DNA from 3 places in the Paenibacillus sp. B1-35 genome. Region 1 is predicted to be linked to each of the others. Evidence: riboswitches for the same ligand, from Rfam matches in the RefSeq annotation. Region 1 holds a riboswitch; each other region holds the start of a gene.
What was found. Region 1 has a riboswitch for cobalamin ahead of ACQ5BJ_RS13925 (ABC transporter substrate-binding protein). Riboswitches for the same ligand answer to the same signal wherever they lie in the genome.
Positions count from the first base shown of each region.

Region 2: linked by a shared signal. The riboswitch ahead of ACQ5BJ_RS00025 (1-propanol dehydrogenase PduQ) and the one ahead of ACQ5BJ_RS13925 (ABC transporter substrate-binding protein) in region 1 are both predicted to bind cobalamin.
Region 3: linked by a shared signal. The riboswitch ahead of metE (5-methyltetrahydropteroyltriglutamate--homocysteine S-methyltransferase) and the one ahead of ACQ5BJ_RS13925 (ABC transporter substrate-binding protein) in region 1 are both predicted to bind cobalamin.

Region 1 covers NZ_JBCHVJ010000003.1:471,100-476,755, forward strand. Annotated here, with positions in the region: gene cbiB (adenosylcobinamide-phosphate synthase CbiB) at 1-147, shown strand, start outside; gene ACQ5BJ_RS13920 (histidine phosphatase family protein) at 179-1,060, shown strand; cobalamin riboswitch at 1,254-1,477, shown strand; gene ACQ5BJ_RS13925 (ABC transporter substrate-binding protein) at 1,914-2,912, shown strand; gene ACQ5BJ_RS13930 (FecCD family ABC transporter permease) at 2,930-3,973, shown strand; gene ACQ5BJ_RS13935 (ABC transporter ATP-binding protein) at 3,970-4,836, shown strand; gene cobT (nicotinate-nucleotide--dimethylbenzimidazole phosphoribosyltransferase) at 5,016-5,656, shown strand, end outside.
Region 2 covers NZ_JBCHVJ010000001.1:1,261-6,916, reverse strand. Annotated here, with positions in the region: gene ACQ5BJ_RS00045 (sensor histidine kinase) at 1-1,141, opposite strand, end outside; gene ACQ5BJ_RS00040 (ANTAR domain-containing response regulator) at 1,134-1,706, opposite strand; gene ACQ5BJ_RS00035 (EutP/PduV family microcompartment system protein) at 1,781-2,212, opposite strand; gene ACQ5BJ_RS00030 (BMC domain-containing protein) at 2,225-2,584, opposite strand; gene ACQ5BJ_RS00025 (1-propanol dehydrogenase PduQ) at 2,782-3,924, opposite strand; adenosylcobalamin (AdoCbl) riboswitch at 4,310-4,462, opposite strand; gene ACQ5BJ_RS00020 (hypothetical protein) at 4,634-4,954, opposite strand; gene ACQ5BJ_RS00015 (DUF3021 family protein) at 5,196-5,456, opposite strand; partial or broken gene ACQ5BJ_RS00010 (transposase) at 5,486-5,584, shown strand.
Region 3 covers NZ_JBCHVJ010000002.1:685,212-690,867, reverse strand. Annotated here, with positions in the region: gene ACQ5BJ_RS10720 (DUF3939 domain-containing protein) at 1-111, opposite strand, end outside; gene metE (5-methyltetrahydropteroyltriglutamate--homocysteine S-methyltransferase) at 472-2,796, opposite strand; cobalamin riboswitch at 3,119-3,310, opposite strand; gene ACQ5BJ_RS10710 (HesB/YadR/YfhF family protein) at 3,508-3,798, opposite strand; gene ACQ5BJ_RS10705 (heavy metal translocating P-type ATPase) at 3,997-5,656, opposite strand, start outside.

The DNA of each region.
Region 1 (5,656 bases):
TCATTCCGCGCATATATGGGGGATACACAGCAGCCCTTGCAGGCAGAGCATATACCTGCGGTATGCAGGCTGCTACTAAGCAGCTCCACATGCTTTGTGATTGTTGCAAGTCTGCTCCTCTATATATGCGGAGGATGGCTTCTGTAGACGATTGGTGAATGAAGGAGTACGAAATGGAATGAGACGGACAACTAAATGGAATGCTCCCCCTATTCATCGGAACAAGCGTCGTTTAGGAGCATTGAAAACCAATAGGAAACGAGTCAATATGACAAGGCATATATTACGAAAAAAGAGTCAAACGAACAGCAAGATTGTACGCTTCGCGCTTGTACGCCACGGCTTGACGAAAGAGAATACAGAGCGGCGCTACATTAGCTATTCAGATGTGCCGCTGCTGCCGGATTCCACTGAAGAACTGAGAGGGCTTCGCCGCGCAGTGGCACATCCGTCACCGCTTCTATATACGAGCGATATGCGGCGCTGCCGCGATACGCTTGCTTATTTGCGTCCGCGCGACAGCAGGCAAGCTGTAGAGGATACAAGATTGCGAGAGTATGACTTCGGCATGTGGGAAGGCTTGACCTACAATGATTTGAAGGAGGATCCTCAGTATCGCAGATGGCTGGACGATTCTTCAGCCGTCCAGCCGCCGCGCGGGGAGCCATGGCAGTCCTTCTGCACGCGCACCGCGCATGTATGGTGGGAAGTGCTGCGGAACGCGCGCGAATCCTTCGGCAGCAGCTGCGGCATACACGCGGAGCGTCAGGAATGCGCTGCCCGTCGTCGGCCGCATCATTCTTCCCCGCTTCCCCGTGGGCGGGTGATGCGGTGCAAGCCGAGCCGGATGCGGCAAACATATGGCAGCGGACTTGCCCCGCGGCCGGATGTTGTCATTGTTACACACGGAGGCGTCGTACGTCGATTATATACGCTGGCTTTTCCACGAAAATCATTTTGGGAAGCGGCAGCGCCAATCGGCGGCGGGATCATGATTACAGCGAAGCAATGTGCGCGCAAATGGAAGTTCTTGCGAGCGGAACGTCTGCCAAGCAAATGAGGAAGCATGCGCTAACAGGCTAATATCATCGCAGCAATGATGTATTCTATTGCAAGTGGTGGGCTTTTCCCCTATAATCTAATATCGAGTTTAGGACTTAGATAACGAAATTATTCGATGTTGAATATTCGCGATACTTCAGGTCCTTGGGGAATCATAACGGGATTGATCCATGAATGTTATTGTACAGCAATGGGGCTGTATGGGTTGAAATGCCGGGATGTGTGATATTTGTACCCAGGGTTAAAAGGGAAGCCGGTGTGAACCCGGCGCGGTCCCGCCACTGTGAATGGAGTGTTGTGCTCATTAGGCCACTGTCTAATTGATCAGCAGGTATGGTATCCGCTGATAAGGATGGGAAGGCGAGCTCAACGTATTCTCCTAAGTCAGGAAACCTGCCTGAAGATAGACGAGTTGTATCCTTCGCGGAGAGGAGCACGTCATTGGCGTAATGCATCAGGCAACATGGCAGCTTAGCTGCTGGCCCCTGTATCTAGGTGTCTGCTGGATATTGCGATAGATGACAATGTGTTCCCCTGGATCGAAGGATCGGGGGTTTTTTGCTGTATAAGCAAGCATTTCATAACCATAAGCGCTTATACACGACAGCAATGCAATTTGATGTAAATGCACAGCACGAATGTATATCACGAATTCAGTCACATGAAGAGGTACAGCTTAGGTATATGCAAGTGCTCATTGACAACCGATACCCGCAGGGGAGTATAACTTTAGGCAATTGCAACTTGTCACGCAATTTCGTTACGCATGGTGGCGAATGGAACCGCTTTACGCTTGCACATTTGGTACAGAGGTAAGACGAGGAAAGAATGACGCGAGGGAGAGATAAAACATGAACAAATGGTTGAACAAATCGGTTGCGGCGCTGCTGGCGCTTATGCTGACAGTAGGACTTGCGGCTTGCGGCAACAAGGATGCGGCTAAACCCGCTGAAAATACGGCTGCTCAGCAAGAGACCAACAACACTGCCTCTGAACAACCGAAGCAGGATGATCTGAAAACGAAATATCCACTGACTGTTAAAGATGCAACAGGCGAAGAATTTACCTTCGAAAAAGCGCCTGAACGTATAGTGTCTGTATCTCCAGCAGAGACAGAGTCCTTGTTCGCACTTGGATTGGATGCTCAAATCGTTGGTGTTTCTGATTTTGATGATTATCCGGAAGCAGCGAAGTCCAAAGAGAAAATGGGCGGCATTACGAAGCCGAATGAAGAGGCAATTATTAAAGCCAAGCCGGACATCGTGTTCACAGGCATCTCCATGAAGGAGCCAGTTGTGAAAAAGTTCCGCGAGCTTGGAATTAAAATATTCAAGGTCGAGCCAAAAACGTACGATGATGTGATTACCAATATCGAATTGTATGGTCAAATTACAGACCATCAAGCGGAAGCGAAGACAGTCGTTGACAACATGAAGCAAGTGCGTGATGACGTAAAGAATGCGGTCCAAAGCGCGGAGAAGAAGAAGGTCTACATTGAATTCTCCCCAGGCTGGACAGTAGGCAGCGGCGAGTTCATGAACGAGCTGATTGAAATGGCGGGCGGCACAAACGTTGCGGCTGATTCAGCTGGCTGGATTCAAATTAACGAAGAAAATATTATTAAATCCAATCCGGATGTAATCATGTTCACACAAGGTGTAGTGGATTCCGAGACGAACAAGTCCTTGGAAGAAATTATTCGTGGACGCAGCGGTTGGAACAATATCAATGCAATTAAGAACAATCAAGTAATTGGTGTGGATCAGAACCTGATCAGCCGTCCGGGACCACGTGTTGCTGACGGATTGAAGGCTGTTGCGAAGGCGATTCATCCGGACTTGGTGAAATAATCGTCGTGGAGAGAACGATGAATAAAATGGTTGGGTATGGAGGAGCGGGTATTGCGCTTCTCCTTTTGTCCGTTGTGGGATGTTTGGCTGTAGGGTCAGTACGAATGCCAATGGGAGAAATTGCACAAATTCTGCTCCATCATATTCCGGGCATGGATCAAGTAATTCCGGTTACATGGGATGATGCCTCTGCGCAAATTATGATGAAGGTACGCTTCCCTCGTGTTCTGCTGGCTCTGCTCGTCGGAGCGGCACTCGGTGTAGCGGGAACTGCATTTCAAGGGGTATTGCGCAATCCACTGGCAGACCCGTATACATTAGGGGTATCTTCTGGCGCTTCTGTGGGAGCCGCTTTGCTTATTTACTTTGGCCTGCAATATGCACTGTTCGGCGAATGGACTATACCTGTCGTCGCATTCGCAACAGGGGTGGCAACCTTGATGGTGGTCATCAAGCTTGCCAGTGAGCAGGGCAAGATTCCGATCGAGACGCTTATTTTATCCGGGGTAGTGATGCAAGCCTTTCTTGGCTCAATTGTATCGTTTCTTGTGGCAATGACGAATCAGACGATCAATGAAATTTTATTTTGGGTAATGGGAAGCTTGGCGATGCGCGGCTGGTCCTATACGCTTGTCCTTGCTCCCTATTTGGCAGTCGGCATCGTAATTCTTATTGTATACGCAAGACCATTGAATTTGCTTGCACTAGGCGAGCGGCAAGCCTCCCATCTCGGACTTCATGTGGAACGAACGAAATGGGCAGTGCTGCTGACGGCGACAATGATTACAGCAGCGGCCGTGTCCGTCTCTGGCGTCATTGGATTTGTCGGCCTAGTCGTGCCGCATCTGCTGCGCTTGATTGTTGGCCCAGACTATCGATATTTGATACCGCTCTCAGCAATTGGGGGAGCCATTTATGTCATGTGGGCGGATACAATTGCCCGCACGGCTTTTGCGCCGACGGAAATTCCGCTGGGGGTTGTAACGGCGTTCCTGGGTGCGCCATTCTTCGCCTACTTGCTTATGCGCAATAAGCGAGCGAAACGGGGGAAATGGTCATGACACAAAGAGGAAAACATTTGCCGCTAAGGGATTTGGGGTTGGCAGAGAGCAGCAATCCCGCTAACGAACTGGTTAAAGACACGATCATTGAAGTTCAAGGATTGAGCAAGCACTATGGCGAGAAGCATGTTCTTCATGATGTAGAGCTTCGTGTGCAAGCTGGTGAATGGGTCGGCATTATCGGTCCGAACGGCAGCGGCAAATCCACGCTCCTATCCTTATTGTCTGGAGCCGATCGTCCGACGTCAGGCTCGATCCAGGTGAATGGACAGGCGCTGGCTTCCTACAAACGAAGAGCATTGTCCCAACTGATGGCTGTATTGCAGCAGGAAGCTCTGCCGCCACTTGGCTTTACCGTCCGTGAGGTGGTTGAAATGGGACGCTTCCCTTTTCAGTCCTGGCTCGGATCAGAGTCCGAGGACAGCGGAGCGCTCGTAGACCGAATTATGGAGCGGCTGCAACTGACAGAGCTGGCCGATTATCCGCTCGATCGGATTAGCGGCGGTCAGCGTCAGCGCACGGCTTTGGCCAAGCTGATGGTGCAATCGCCCAGCATCGTGCTTTTGGATGAGCCGACAACCTATCTGGATATCCATTATCAGGTGCAATTTATGGATATTGTTCGGGATTGGCAGAAGGATTGCGGCTTGACAATCGTATCTGTGCTCCATGACTTGAATTTGGCTTCTTTATACTGTGATCGGCTTGTTGTAATCCATGACGGAGGGATTGCTGCCCAAGGCACGCCCGATGAATTGATGAATCCGGAGCTGCTGTCGCGGATCTTTGCCACCGACACGACGATCGTGCCGCATCCTGATACAGGACGTCCGCAGGTGTTAATTCGCCCAAGTCATGGATGATAGATGGGACAGCACAACTTATTATGATTTTGCAATAACGCAATTACTAGCTTTACAATTTGAAATAGGTAACGATTTAACGTAAGCAAGGCATGTTGAGCTGATGTTTTTGGAGATAAGCAAGAGCAGCGGAAAGCGCTGACAGTATGGCATTGAATCTGACAACGGAGATGAGCAGCATGAATGAACGATTGAAGCAACTGATCGCACAAATTAAACCGCTGGACGAGGAGGCAATTCAATCTGCCATCCAGCATCAAAATCAATTGACAAAGCCGCCGGGAAGCTTGGGCGTGCTGGAACACATAGCTGTGCAGGCTGCGGGCATTACAGGAGAGGTTAAGCCGCAATTCGAGAAGAAGGCAGTTATTGTCATGGCTGGCGATCATGGGGTGTGCGACGAAGGCGTAAGTGCATTTCCATCTGAAGTGACGCCGCAAATGGTGTTCAATTTTCTGCGTGGAGGGGCTGCAGTCAATGTCCTGTCTCGCGAAGCAGGAGCCGATGTGATCTGTGTCGATATCGGTGTGAATGCCGACTTGAGTGATCCAAAGCTGGTATCGCGCAAGGTCCGGAAAGGAACAGCGAACATGGCAAAGGGCCCAGCGATGTCACGCGAAGAAGCATTATCTGCGATTCTAGTTGGTGTTGATATTGTAGAACAGTACGTCCGCGATGGATACCGTTTATTCTCGACGGGAGAAATGGGAATTGGGAATACAACGGCGAGTGCGGCGATGCTGTGCGCCTTCACCGGCATGCAGCCTGAAGATGCAGTAGGGCACGGAACTGGCATCGGTGATGAACAGTGGAAACATAA
Region 2 (5,656 bases), on a different contig from region 1:
GGTCGCTATCCAGACAAATGCTCTGCGTCGACGTGATGTCCATCTCAATCGCATGGCAATGTAAAAAGCAGCGCTCGATATTCGTTGCAATGAGCCGAATAACGTCCAGCAGATCCACTTGCGCATCAATTTCCGTTGATAACAGCTCATGGGTGGCCGCAATCGCCAATACCCGGCTGACGCTGTCGTCCAGACACTTTTTGGCCTCAGGGCTCTTGCACTGACGTCCTTGAATGCGCAGCAGCGATGCTACCGTCTGCAAATTATTTTTTACACGATGGTGAATTTCACGGATCGCTACCGATTTCGAAATGATTTCTGCTTCCTTGTCTTTAATCTCGGTCACATCGTGCAGGATGACGCCTACACATAAATCCTTCTCCTCAATAAACAACCGCTTCACTTGAAAATAGCGGCCCGCTGCCTTCACGTCAGTCGTGAGCGGACAGCACGGTGAAGATGAATGCTGCTTCATCACCTCAGAGAACATCGTCCGATCAAGCGACAGATTGTCATAATGCAAGCCCTGTATATCCTCCAAATAACCAAGCTGCCTGTAATATGCGTCTGCCTGCTTATTTTTCAGCTTCAAAAATCCGTACTTGTCGAATACGAGAACGGCATCCTCCAACTGATTGATGAGCGAATCCTTGAACCGCAGCATTGCCGTAAGCATTGAAGACATTTCACCATCTTCATAAGGCACACCTGATCCCATATTGAAGTGGGCTTGGATATTGTCGCTTACATCTTTCTCGTAAATGACGACCGCAATTACGCCATCTTGATTTTTCATCGGATAGACGGTCTGCCGAACAAGGTGATTCTCCTGCGTGTTGGCAACCAGACCCTGCGACATCATTCCGGTCTCCAGCGTTCTCAGTACGCCAGGCTCATTCTCGCGCAGCGCCTTCTCGCCTGTGACCGGCCGCTTGTACAGCGACTTTCCTTCATTTGGTCGACGGTGATACACGACGATAGCCTCATTCGCTACACTGGACAGCACGTCAATGAACACATCGTCCTTAACGTCGGTATTCTCAAAAGACTCGGCGATTTCACAAATCCATGCAATGTCCGCTTCGGACAACCCCGTATGCAGCCTGCACAACTTCCCAATTCGTTCTTTGAAATCAATCATAGGACATGACGATCGTGGTAGCGATTTCAATCATCGGACATCGTCTATCCATACTCAATTTGCGCAAGGTTTGATAGGCTTCCTCTTCGGTGTAGCCATTTTCCTTCATCAGAATCCCTTTTGCCTTCTCAACCGCTTTACGCTCTTCCATCTTCTGCGTCAGCTTCGATAGATTCTGCTCCAACTTGCGTATTTCCTTGCCTTTTGCGATGGTCACTTCCACCATGGGAATGAACGACTTTTCATCAAGCGGCTTTACCAGATAGCCAAGCGCACCGACAGCCGAGGCTTTCTCGATGGTTTGCTTGTCGCTGAAGGCGGTTAAGAGAAGAATTCCTCCCGCCAGCTGCTCTGATAAGATTCGTTTACTAGCCTTAAGCCCATCGAGGATGGGCATTTGAACATCCATGATGACGAGGTCTGGCAGATGCTTCTTGCATAATTCGATGGCTTCAAATCCATCGGAAGCTTCGCCTACTACATTGTAGTCCGCCTCTTCGAGCATCTCACGAATATCCATTCTTGTAATAGGTTCGTCATCGACTATTACAATTTTTCCATTCATGTGTCATGCACCTCATTGTCTGCCGTTATTTGCTTGTCTACCGGTATTCCGCTTCTTGCAGTAGAATAAACCGTTTACGCCTCCAAATATTGCCGAAGCGCCTCCACTCCCACATTCTCTATCGTCGAGACTTCAAAAATCCGTTCCACACCAGCCGCTTGAAGGTGAGCTCTCGCTTGCGCGATTTCCTCCTGCGACTGTGCCAGCTCCACCTTGGTTACCACGCCGATAACCGGCTTGGCGAATACGGTTGCGAAGGCGGGTGGAAAGTAACTGTCTTCCTTCGTGCAATCTTGCACAAGCCCGATTACATCTGCATCTACGCTCGATACGAGCAGCATCTTGTACAAATATCGATTCTCGATGCACTCCCCCGGCGTATCAATCGCTTGGTCGAAGCTTTCGATCGCTTGCGTTTTTTTATAGGCAATTTCTTCACCATGCAGCCATTGGCACAGCGTTGTCTTGCCTGAACCGGTGCTTCCGGCGAAAATAATTTTTTTCATCAGCTTCTTCACCTACGTTCTTGTAATGTTCGCAGCAGCAGAGAAGCCTAAAATATTTTGCAAGCCAAGCAGCACTTCACTTATAGCAGATTCAACGGAGGATACATCGCCTGTAATCACAAGCGATCCGCTAAAGCGATCGACAAAGCCGATTTGTACTCCAGCAGCCTTCGTTGCGATATCCGCTGCTATAATAGATGCCTCGCTTGGTGTTATGGTCATGACGCCGATTGAATCGTGCGCATCGCTGCCCAATCCCAGCTTTTTGTAGATGTCCGGGTTCGGATTCGCGATAATATGAGCCAATGTGACCTGTTTACCAGGCACGTACTCTTGGATAACGCGTTGTTTTTCATTCTGGTGTTGCTCCATACCATCATCTCACTCTCATGTCAGAAAACACGTGAAATTGCTGTAAAAAACATAAAAGCCCCTTAAAAAGTTCGCGCAGGAATTTTTAAGAAGCCTCTTTGCTTGGTTTTGTATGCAACACGCCGTTGTGTTACCTTTACTATATTTTAATACTGCAAACGTTGTCAATACACATTCAGACAAAATTCGACGCAATCTCAAGATTGAAACATTTTGTTCAAAATTTCGGCCACATCCCCTGCCGTTGGCACGCGAGGATTCGTCGCCGTGCAGCCATCCTTCAGTGCTCCCTCGGCAATCGAGTCCCTCATTTCATCCAGCAGCGCCTGATCAACTCCACATTCCTTCAGCGTATGCGGCATCTGCAGTTGTTTCTGCAGCTGCTTGATCGCTTGTACAAGGCTGCGAACACCGCTCTTTGGATTTGGTGCGGACAGTCCCAAGCTCTTGGCGATTTCTGCGTAGCGAACTGCGGCAGCAGTGCTCTCTTCCCTGCCATACCCTGGTTTATAATTCGCATTGAATTCAATGACATGCGGGAGCAGCATTGCATTCATGCGGCCATGCGCAATTTTGAATTTGGCCCCTGCGACATGCGCAATGCCATGATTCAGTCCGAGCGAAGTAATGTTGAATGCCATACCCGCTATGCAGGATGCATTATGCATTTTCTCACGCGCTTCTAAATCACTGCCATCCTTATAGGCTCTTGGCAAATAAGCAAATACCAACTTGATAGCCTTCTCTGCCAGCGCATCCGATATATCGTTCGCCTTCGTAGATACATAAGCTTCGATTGCATGCGTCAACACATCCATTCCGGTATCAGCCGTAATGAAGTCTGGAACACTCTTAACCAGTTCCGGATCTAATATCGCCTCTTGCGGCAGCATCTCATCGGATACGAGCGGGTATTTAATGTTTTTCTGCTTATCACTGATTACCGAAAATGATGTCACCTCGGAGCCCGTCCCGCTTGTCGTCGGGATTGCCACGAATGGAATGTCTTGCTGGTTCAGCAGCTTTTGTGCAAACAGCTTCATCGCCTTGGCCGCATCAATAGCGGAGCCGCCGCCGATAGCAATAATCAAGTCGGTGTTGAATGCGCCTAATGCCTCTACACCTTCTGTGACAATCTCAACCGGCGGATCTGGTACGATGTTGCTGAAAATATATTGCTCATTGCTGTCATGCAGCCGATCGAATACCATGTTGATCATCCCTGATTTGACCATAAAAGGATCGGTAACGATGAAAATACGCTTATTGCGCCATTCCATCAGACGATCCAGCGCACCATGACCCATGTAGAGATCGGCTTTAATCGAAAGTTTGTCCACGTAAAGCACCTCCAAGGAGTAGTTACAACAAAAAAAGAGGCCTCTCAAAGGAATAGTTCCCTTTAAAAAGCCTCTTTGCTTGTTATGTTGTCTGCACGCCATTGTGCAGCTTATCATTCAATTGTCATTTATACTGTACATCGTAATGCAAACATGCGTCAACCGCAATGTCGACGATTTCATCATTACGACAAATCTTCTGCAAAAAAATTGGGACATGCACACCATTGTGCATATGATTCTTCATCGTTGAAAAATGTCCCGCTTGCTTTTATTTATACGTCTTCGTATGTTTGGCGGCGAGCACCCGGCCCCTCCGACAGCATTGTCGGCAGCCTTCAAGCAATGTAAAAAAGCCTAGCGAGGCGGTATCGTCACTAGACTTGTAAACCAGTCACTTTCGCCTCGAAATGACTGGCCTGGCAAAGTTACTAGACAAAAGACCTGACTTAAGACCGAGCTCATCGGCCTATTACAGTGGCGGGACCGCGTTGGATTTGCACCAAACTTCCATTGTCTATAACTTCTTCTATTGTGCATGACGTGAATGGTCGTCCATTCGACATAATTATAGCACAAACGATCTGAATGGCAATATGAAAAAAATAAAAGATAAAAGAATTGAGGATTTGCTCGTCATTATGTCCCCGCAGATGTGAAGCACCCTGCCCTTTGAGATAGCAATCGAAAAACTCTACTAGAATATGATTCATCGTCTCAAGACAGTAAATGGATCAATCTCTGCCCTGCCGCCCTGCAGCATATTGGACAACAGCGGGGAAACCAGAGACAGGTTTGTAAGAGGGCTGAAGTTAAAGCGATGACAACGAGCAGAAGCATAGCAATTGCATTCTGATAACGCGGCTGCTTCTATATTTTTTCGTTCCTCTTTGCTGCGTATGAGCGTCCACACTCCAAGAAGCGCCCAGACAAGCAGCAACAGTCTAAGCCCCAGCCAACGGAAGCTCCATTCAATAACCGACGCCAATGTGAAAATTAGGAATGCTGCAAACGCGCCAAGCCTTATCATGGCTTTGATCTTTTTCTGATATGACTTTGTACAAATGCGGTATAGTGCAAAAGATATCTCACAAACAGCTGCAATGATTAAAATTATGATTTCTATTATCCAAATTCAATCCTCCTCTGCTTCATCAGTGCAGCATCAGCATAATTAACGATTGGTGCAGAGTAAATATGTACGACACTATGCTGTAGGAATAACAAAGTAAGCTAAAAAAAAAGACGAGGTAAGCTGCTGCTTCCCCGTCTTATTGAACTTTATCATTTTTTAGTTTTCGCAACTGCTCGTTGATTTTCGTTGCGACCTTCCTATCACTGCTCCATCCAAGCCAACGGACGAGAAGGGAGATAATTGCGATTTCAACTGCGACTATCATTGTGCCAACTGCTCCCGTTACCCAGCCCATCCAATTCGTGAATGTAAGCATCACAACTTCTACGATTACAAAATGGATCAAAATTCGCATACGCATTCCCTTTTCACTGATATCAGCAGGAAAATGGAACATAAGACTTGGCAAGACCCCCACCAATGCGACGTGTAGGCACACCTGCGCTTCATAGCCCACGTATCCGGGATGGTAGGTTCTCTACCGATTTATTTGCCCAATATCAACGTAGCGAGCAAGCTTTTGTATTTATTGAATTCATTGATTCTGTTTTCTGATGTGTTTATCCTTCATTGTAGAGTGCCTCCTGTGCTGGGGTT
Region 3 (5,656 bases), on a different contig from region 1:
TTCGTATTGAAGCACCGCTCTGCGCACATCCTCCACAGTCACGTGCACCCTTTTACGTACCGATGGAGAAACCTGTTTGTTCCGTTTGAACCATTGTGTAATCCAACGCATATCAGATCCCACCTTTCTGCTTCCGGAAGTAGGGTACGGGAAGATGGAAGCAGGAGATATGTATCCGCTTACATCCCTATTATACCATATCTTTTCTTCATTTGATATATCCTTATATCTCGACATCCTTTACGTATAAATAACCATTTTCGTTCTCCTTTACTCATGTCCAGAAATCAAGTTGTCCATATGCCATCTATTGCATATTTCAAATTTTAACCTTTCTTATTCCACTCCACTTTAAGAAAGAAGGGCCATCCCTGCATGGCAATCACGATGATTGCGAGAGATGACCCTTTCCTACTTAAATGATCCTATTGAGGTATAATTGCATGTTGCGGGGAGTGGTAATGAACAAGCTTATGCTTCAGTTGATACGGCCGCTGCATGACGGGCACGAGCAAGCTTCGTTGCTTCTACCATGTTGCGCAATGCTGCTACTGTTTCAGGCTCGCGGCGAGTTTTCAGACCACAGTCCGGGTTAATCCAGAACGTCTCTACTGGAAGCACGCGCAGTGCCTGTTCGATGATTCGATCAATCTCTTCCACCGCTGGGACGCGGGGACTGTGAATGTCATAGACGCCAAGTCCGATGCCAAGCTCATAGCTTTGCTTCTCCAGCGTTCCAATCATATCGCCGCCGCTTCGTGCCGTTTCAAGTGAAATGACGTCCGCATCCATCTTGCGGATTGTGTCAACCATATCGGAGAAATCACAATAGCACATATGCGTATGCACTTGCGTTTCCGGCGCTGCTCCGCAGGTGGCAAGGCGGAACGCCAATACCGCCCAATCGGTGTAATAAACAGCATCCTCTGCCTTCAGCGGCATGCCTTCCTTCACCGCCGGCTCATCGACCTGGATCATGCCGATTCCGGCTTTCTCCAGCGCAGCAATCTCTTGGCGAAGCGCATAGGCCAGTTGGAACGCAGCTTGCTCACGCGGGATATCATCGCGGACAAAAGACCAGTTCAAGATTGTGACTGGGCCAGTAAGCATCCCTTTAACCGGATGAGAAGTCAAGGATTGAGCAAATGCCGTTTCCTTCACTGTCATTGCCTCTGTAAACGCAACATCTCCATACAACACTGGCGGTTTCACACAGCGCGAACCATAGGATTGAACCCATCCAAACTTTGTAAATGCGAACCCATCTAACTTTTCACCGAAATATTCGACCATATCTGTCCGTTCGAACTCGCCATGCACCAGAACGTCAATTCCGATCTCTTCTTGAATGCGGATCCATCGTGTCATTTCATCTTCTAAATACGTTTCGTATGTCTTTGCATCCCATTCGCCCTTGCGGAAACGAAGGCGAGCGCGGCGAATATCCGCAGTTTGCGGCATACTTCCGATCGTTGTTGTCGGCAGCAGCGGCAAGGAAGGCCAGCGCTTACGATGCAGCTCCTTGCGCTCTTCAAATGGAAGGCGTTCAATTCCTTTTTCTTTTTCTGTCCGAAGCAGCTCCTCCAAAGCCTGAACCACTTGCGGACGCTGTCTCGAAGGCTCATTGCGCCAAGCTTGAACGCGAGCGCCGCTGTCTGTGAGCACTGCGCGAGTCTCCTCGCTTGGGCTTGAGAAATGACGAGCAAGCGCAGCAGTCTCCTCCAGCTTCTCGTCTGCGAACGCCAAGGCTTCTCTAACAGGGGCTGGCAATTCAATCTCCCGCTTCGCAGTCAACGGTACATGCAGCAGGCTGCATGATGGCTGTACGATCCAGCGCTCCCTCGGGACAATACCTTCCACCGATTCGAGCCAAGCCGCTGCTGCGGCTAGATCCGTACGCCAAATATTACGGCCATCAATGATACCGATGGCAAGCTGCTTCTGTTCTGGGAATCCAAATTTACGCAGTGCTGCTTCATTTCTACCTTTATCATGAACAAAATCAAGACCGAGCGTATCTACCGGAAGCGACACGAACGATTCGTAATCTGATACTGCATCGAAGTATGTTTGCACCCATAGCGACAAGCTTGGAGCCGCCTTGCGAAGCTCAGCATATATTTCCTGCACTGCCGGCCAATGTTCGTGCGGCATCTCCAGAACGAATGCCGGCTCATCCAATTGAACGGTCTTCACGCCTTCCTGCTCCAATTCACTCAAGAGCTGTCCATATACTCCAGCGAATTGACGAAGTACATTCAAGCGTTCTTCCGGTTTAATCCCTTTAATAAAGCGGACATACGTATAGGGGCCGATGATGACTGGCTTTCCTTCAATGCCATGGGCTTGCTTAGCCCTGCGATATGCTTGCAGCGGGCGGTTGACCGTCAATTGCGGAGCCTTGCCCTCCCACTCTGGCACAATGTAGTGATAGTTCGTGTTGAACCACTTCGTCATCTCGCAAGCGACGGCATCCTGTGTGCCTCGAGCCAATGCGAACAGCAAATCCGCGCTTACTTCACCTCCATTGTAGGAGAACCGTGAAGGAATCAATCCGAAAGTAGCAGTCATATCAAGCACATGATCATACCAGGTGTAATCATTGACCGGAATCAGATCAATACCTGCCTCTTGCATCGTCTTCAGGCGAACGTCATTGATGCGTTCCAGCTCATCCTCCAATTGCTCCGCAGAGCTGTTGCCTGCCCAATACTGCTCCAATGCCTTTTTCCATTCCCGGTCGTATCCGATCCGAGGGTAACCTGCTGTGCTTGTCTTGATTGAATTGGCTGTCATCATACTGCCCCTCTCATGCGTAATTTTGCCGTACGGGATTAATTGGACAATTTCTATCGCTTAACACGGAATTAGAATTGCAGTCGAACTCACTACTCCACCTTATGAGACGTTTATGGATCGCCTTGTGCATTCATTACATCCTTAATATGCAAAAAAAGACATTCCTGTCCCATAACAGAAATGTCTCGTAAACGTCCATGAAGGCATAATGGAATAGATCGTTCCTTCCGGCTCATTAGCAAAAAACACCTCATGCTAAGAGGAATCGAAATGACGATATCCATGCTTACGAACACTTCCCTATCTCCCGTAGGTACGAACAGTGTTGTCAAAACAGGCAGGTCTCCTGGCTTCAGCTTCATTGGCCATTGCAGCCTTCCCGATTCCTTACAAACCAGTGGCTCTCTCGCAATACCTCAACTGTCACAGTGGCGGGACCGCGCCGGATTTCCAACCGGCTTCCCTATTAAGCTCCGACGTTACCCGAAGCACCTGTTTCCCATATTCAATTACATTGAAAGCCGCTTTCACACATCTTCCAATTGAGAACGATTATATATCTAACCAGAGCGATTGACAAGAATTTTTTCTCAGTTTCTATTCGAAAAAAATCCTAACCCCGCCCGCTTCATTTGTACATAAGCTCCCCTTACATACACAATAGGCGAGCCTCACGGCTCGCCTAACGATCATTGATGGGGTGATATGCTAGATGACCATCCCTTCATGTACGAAAACAATATCTTCGTCCTTCTCATCCAGCGTCAATTCGCGATTATCCAAGAACCATACATCATTTTGCTCCATAAAGAACGTAATGCCGTTCACGACTTCCGTCACTGCTGGATATTGCGGACTGTCTTTCATGATGCCGAATGAATAAGGCCCTGAAGCACTGAATCCGCTGTAGCGCACAAAGATGCGCACTTGATCTCCTGCTGTAAATCCCCAATCGGCCAAAAAACGCTCGACTGCCTTCGCTGTAACGCGTAATTGCATGCTCAGACCTCCTTAATCCAACCTATCATCATTTATGATCATACCACGCGCATATATCATTTGTTAACACCAAAGTTGTTGGTACGAATATGGTCTGCGCCTTTTTCCGACTGTCCGCATTACGCAGATGTTGAGCATACAACACATGTCCGTTGTCGGCATTCATCCACCATAGCTCAGAAAAGCCTCTCCTTGAAATTACAGCTTGATCCGCTGAAGACGAAGCGCATTGAGCACGACCGAGACTGAACTGAACGCCATGGCCGCGCCTGCAAGCCATGGAGCAAGCAGACCGGATGCTGCAATCGGAATGCCGAGCGTATTGTAAATAAGCGCCCAGAACAAGTTTTGCTTAATATTGCGCATCGTCCGGCGGCTCATCTCCATCGCATCAGCAATCCCGTTCAAGTCGCCGCGCATCAAAGTTACACCTGCTGTCTCCATTGCTACATCCGTCCCTGTACCGATAGCGAAGCCAATGTCAGCCGCGGCAAGCGCAGGTGCGTCGTTGATGCCATCGCCTACCATGGCAACGACTGTGCCGTCCTGCTGCAGCTCACGAACATGCTGCGCTTTTTGTTCAGGCAGCACCTCTGCAAATACATCATCAATCCCGACTTGTGAAGCGATGGCTTTCGCTGTTCGAATGTTGTCCCCTGTCATCATCACTACGCGAATCCCCATCTGATGGAGCCGCTCAATCGCCTGCTTCGAGGAAGCCTTCACCTGATCAGCTACAGCAACAATCCCTCTCCACTTGCCATCAACCGCAATCAACATCGCCGTCTTGCCTGACTGTTCCATCTCCTGCAGTGCTGCTTCCGCGTTACTGCTTACGATTCCGTTCTTCTCCATCCATCTGCGCGTCCCGACAATGATGGATTGCCCATTTACTTGAGCCTCTATGCCATATCCAGGCTCAGCGCGGAATGAAGTCGGCTCAACCGTACTAATTCCTTGCTCGGACAGTCCCTTCACAATCGCTTGCGCAAGCGGATGCTCAGACTGCTTTTCGGCAGATGCAAGCAGGGTCAAGAGCTCTGCCTTCTCCTCTTCATTCACATCAGGAAGCACAACATCGGTAAGCGAAGGCGCCCCTTCTGTTACGGTACCCGTCTTATCGAGCACAACAGTCTGAACTCGATAAGCTCCCTCTAAGTGTTCGCCTCCACGGAATAGAACACCATATTCGGCCGCACGACCCGTACCAGCCATGATAGAAGTTGGTGTAGCCAGACCTAATGCGCATGGACAAGCAATGACGAGCACAGCGATGGTACGAGATAAGGCGATACCGAAGTTCCCGGGCTCAACTGCGAAGTACCATAGCAAAAACACAAGAACTGCAATCCCAACGACGATCGGTACGAAAATGCCTGAAATTTTATCCGCAATCCGCTGAATAGGAGCCTTGGATCCCTGTGCTTCCTCGACGATTTTAATAATTTGCGACAGAGCCGTTTCGGAGCCTATCTGAGTCGCTTGCATCGTGAAAGCGCCTTGCGCATTCACTGTAGCACCATACACATTATCCCCAGCCTGCTTCTCCACAGGAACACTTTCCCCAGTCAGCATGGACTCATCTACGGTTGAAGTACCACTAACGACAACTCCATCTACTGGAACCTTCTCGCCTGGACGAACGAGTACGATGTCTCCACTCGCCACATCTTCCACTGGCACTTCTACTTGTTCGCCATTGCGCACAACCGTTGCCGTTTTAGCACGAAGTCCCATGAGAGCGCGAATTGCCTGAGAGGAGCGCCCTTTCGCAGAAGCCTCCAGCCATTTTCCAAGCAGAATAAGGGTAATGAGCACAGCGCTCGTTTCAAAGTACATTTCAGGATGATGAAGTTGG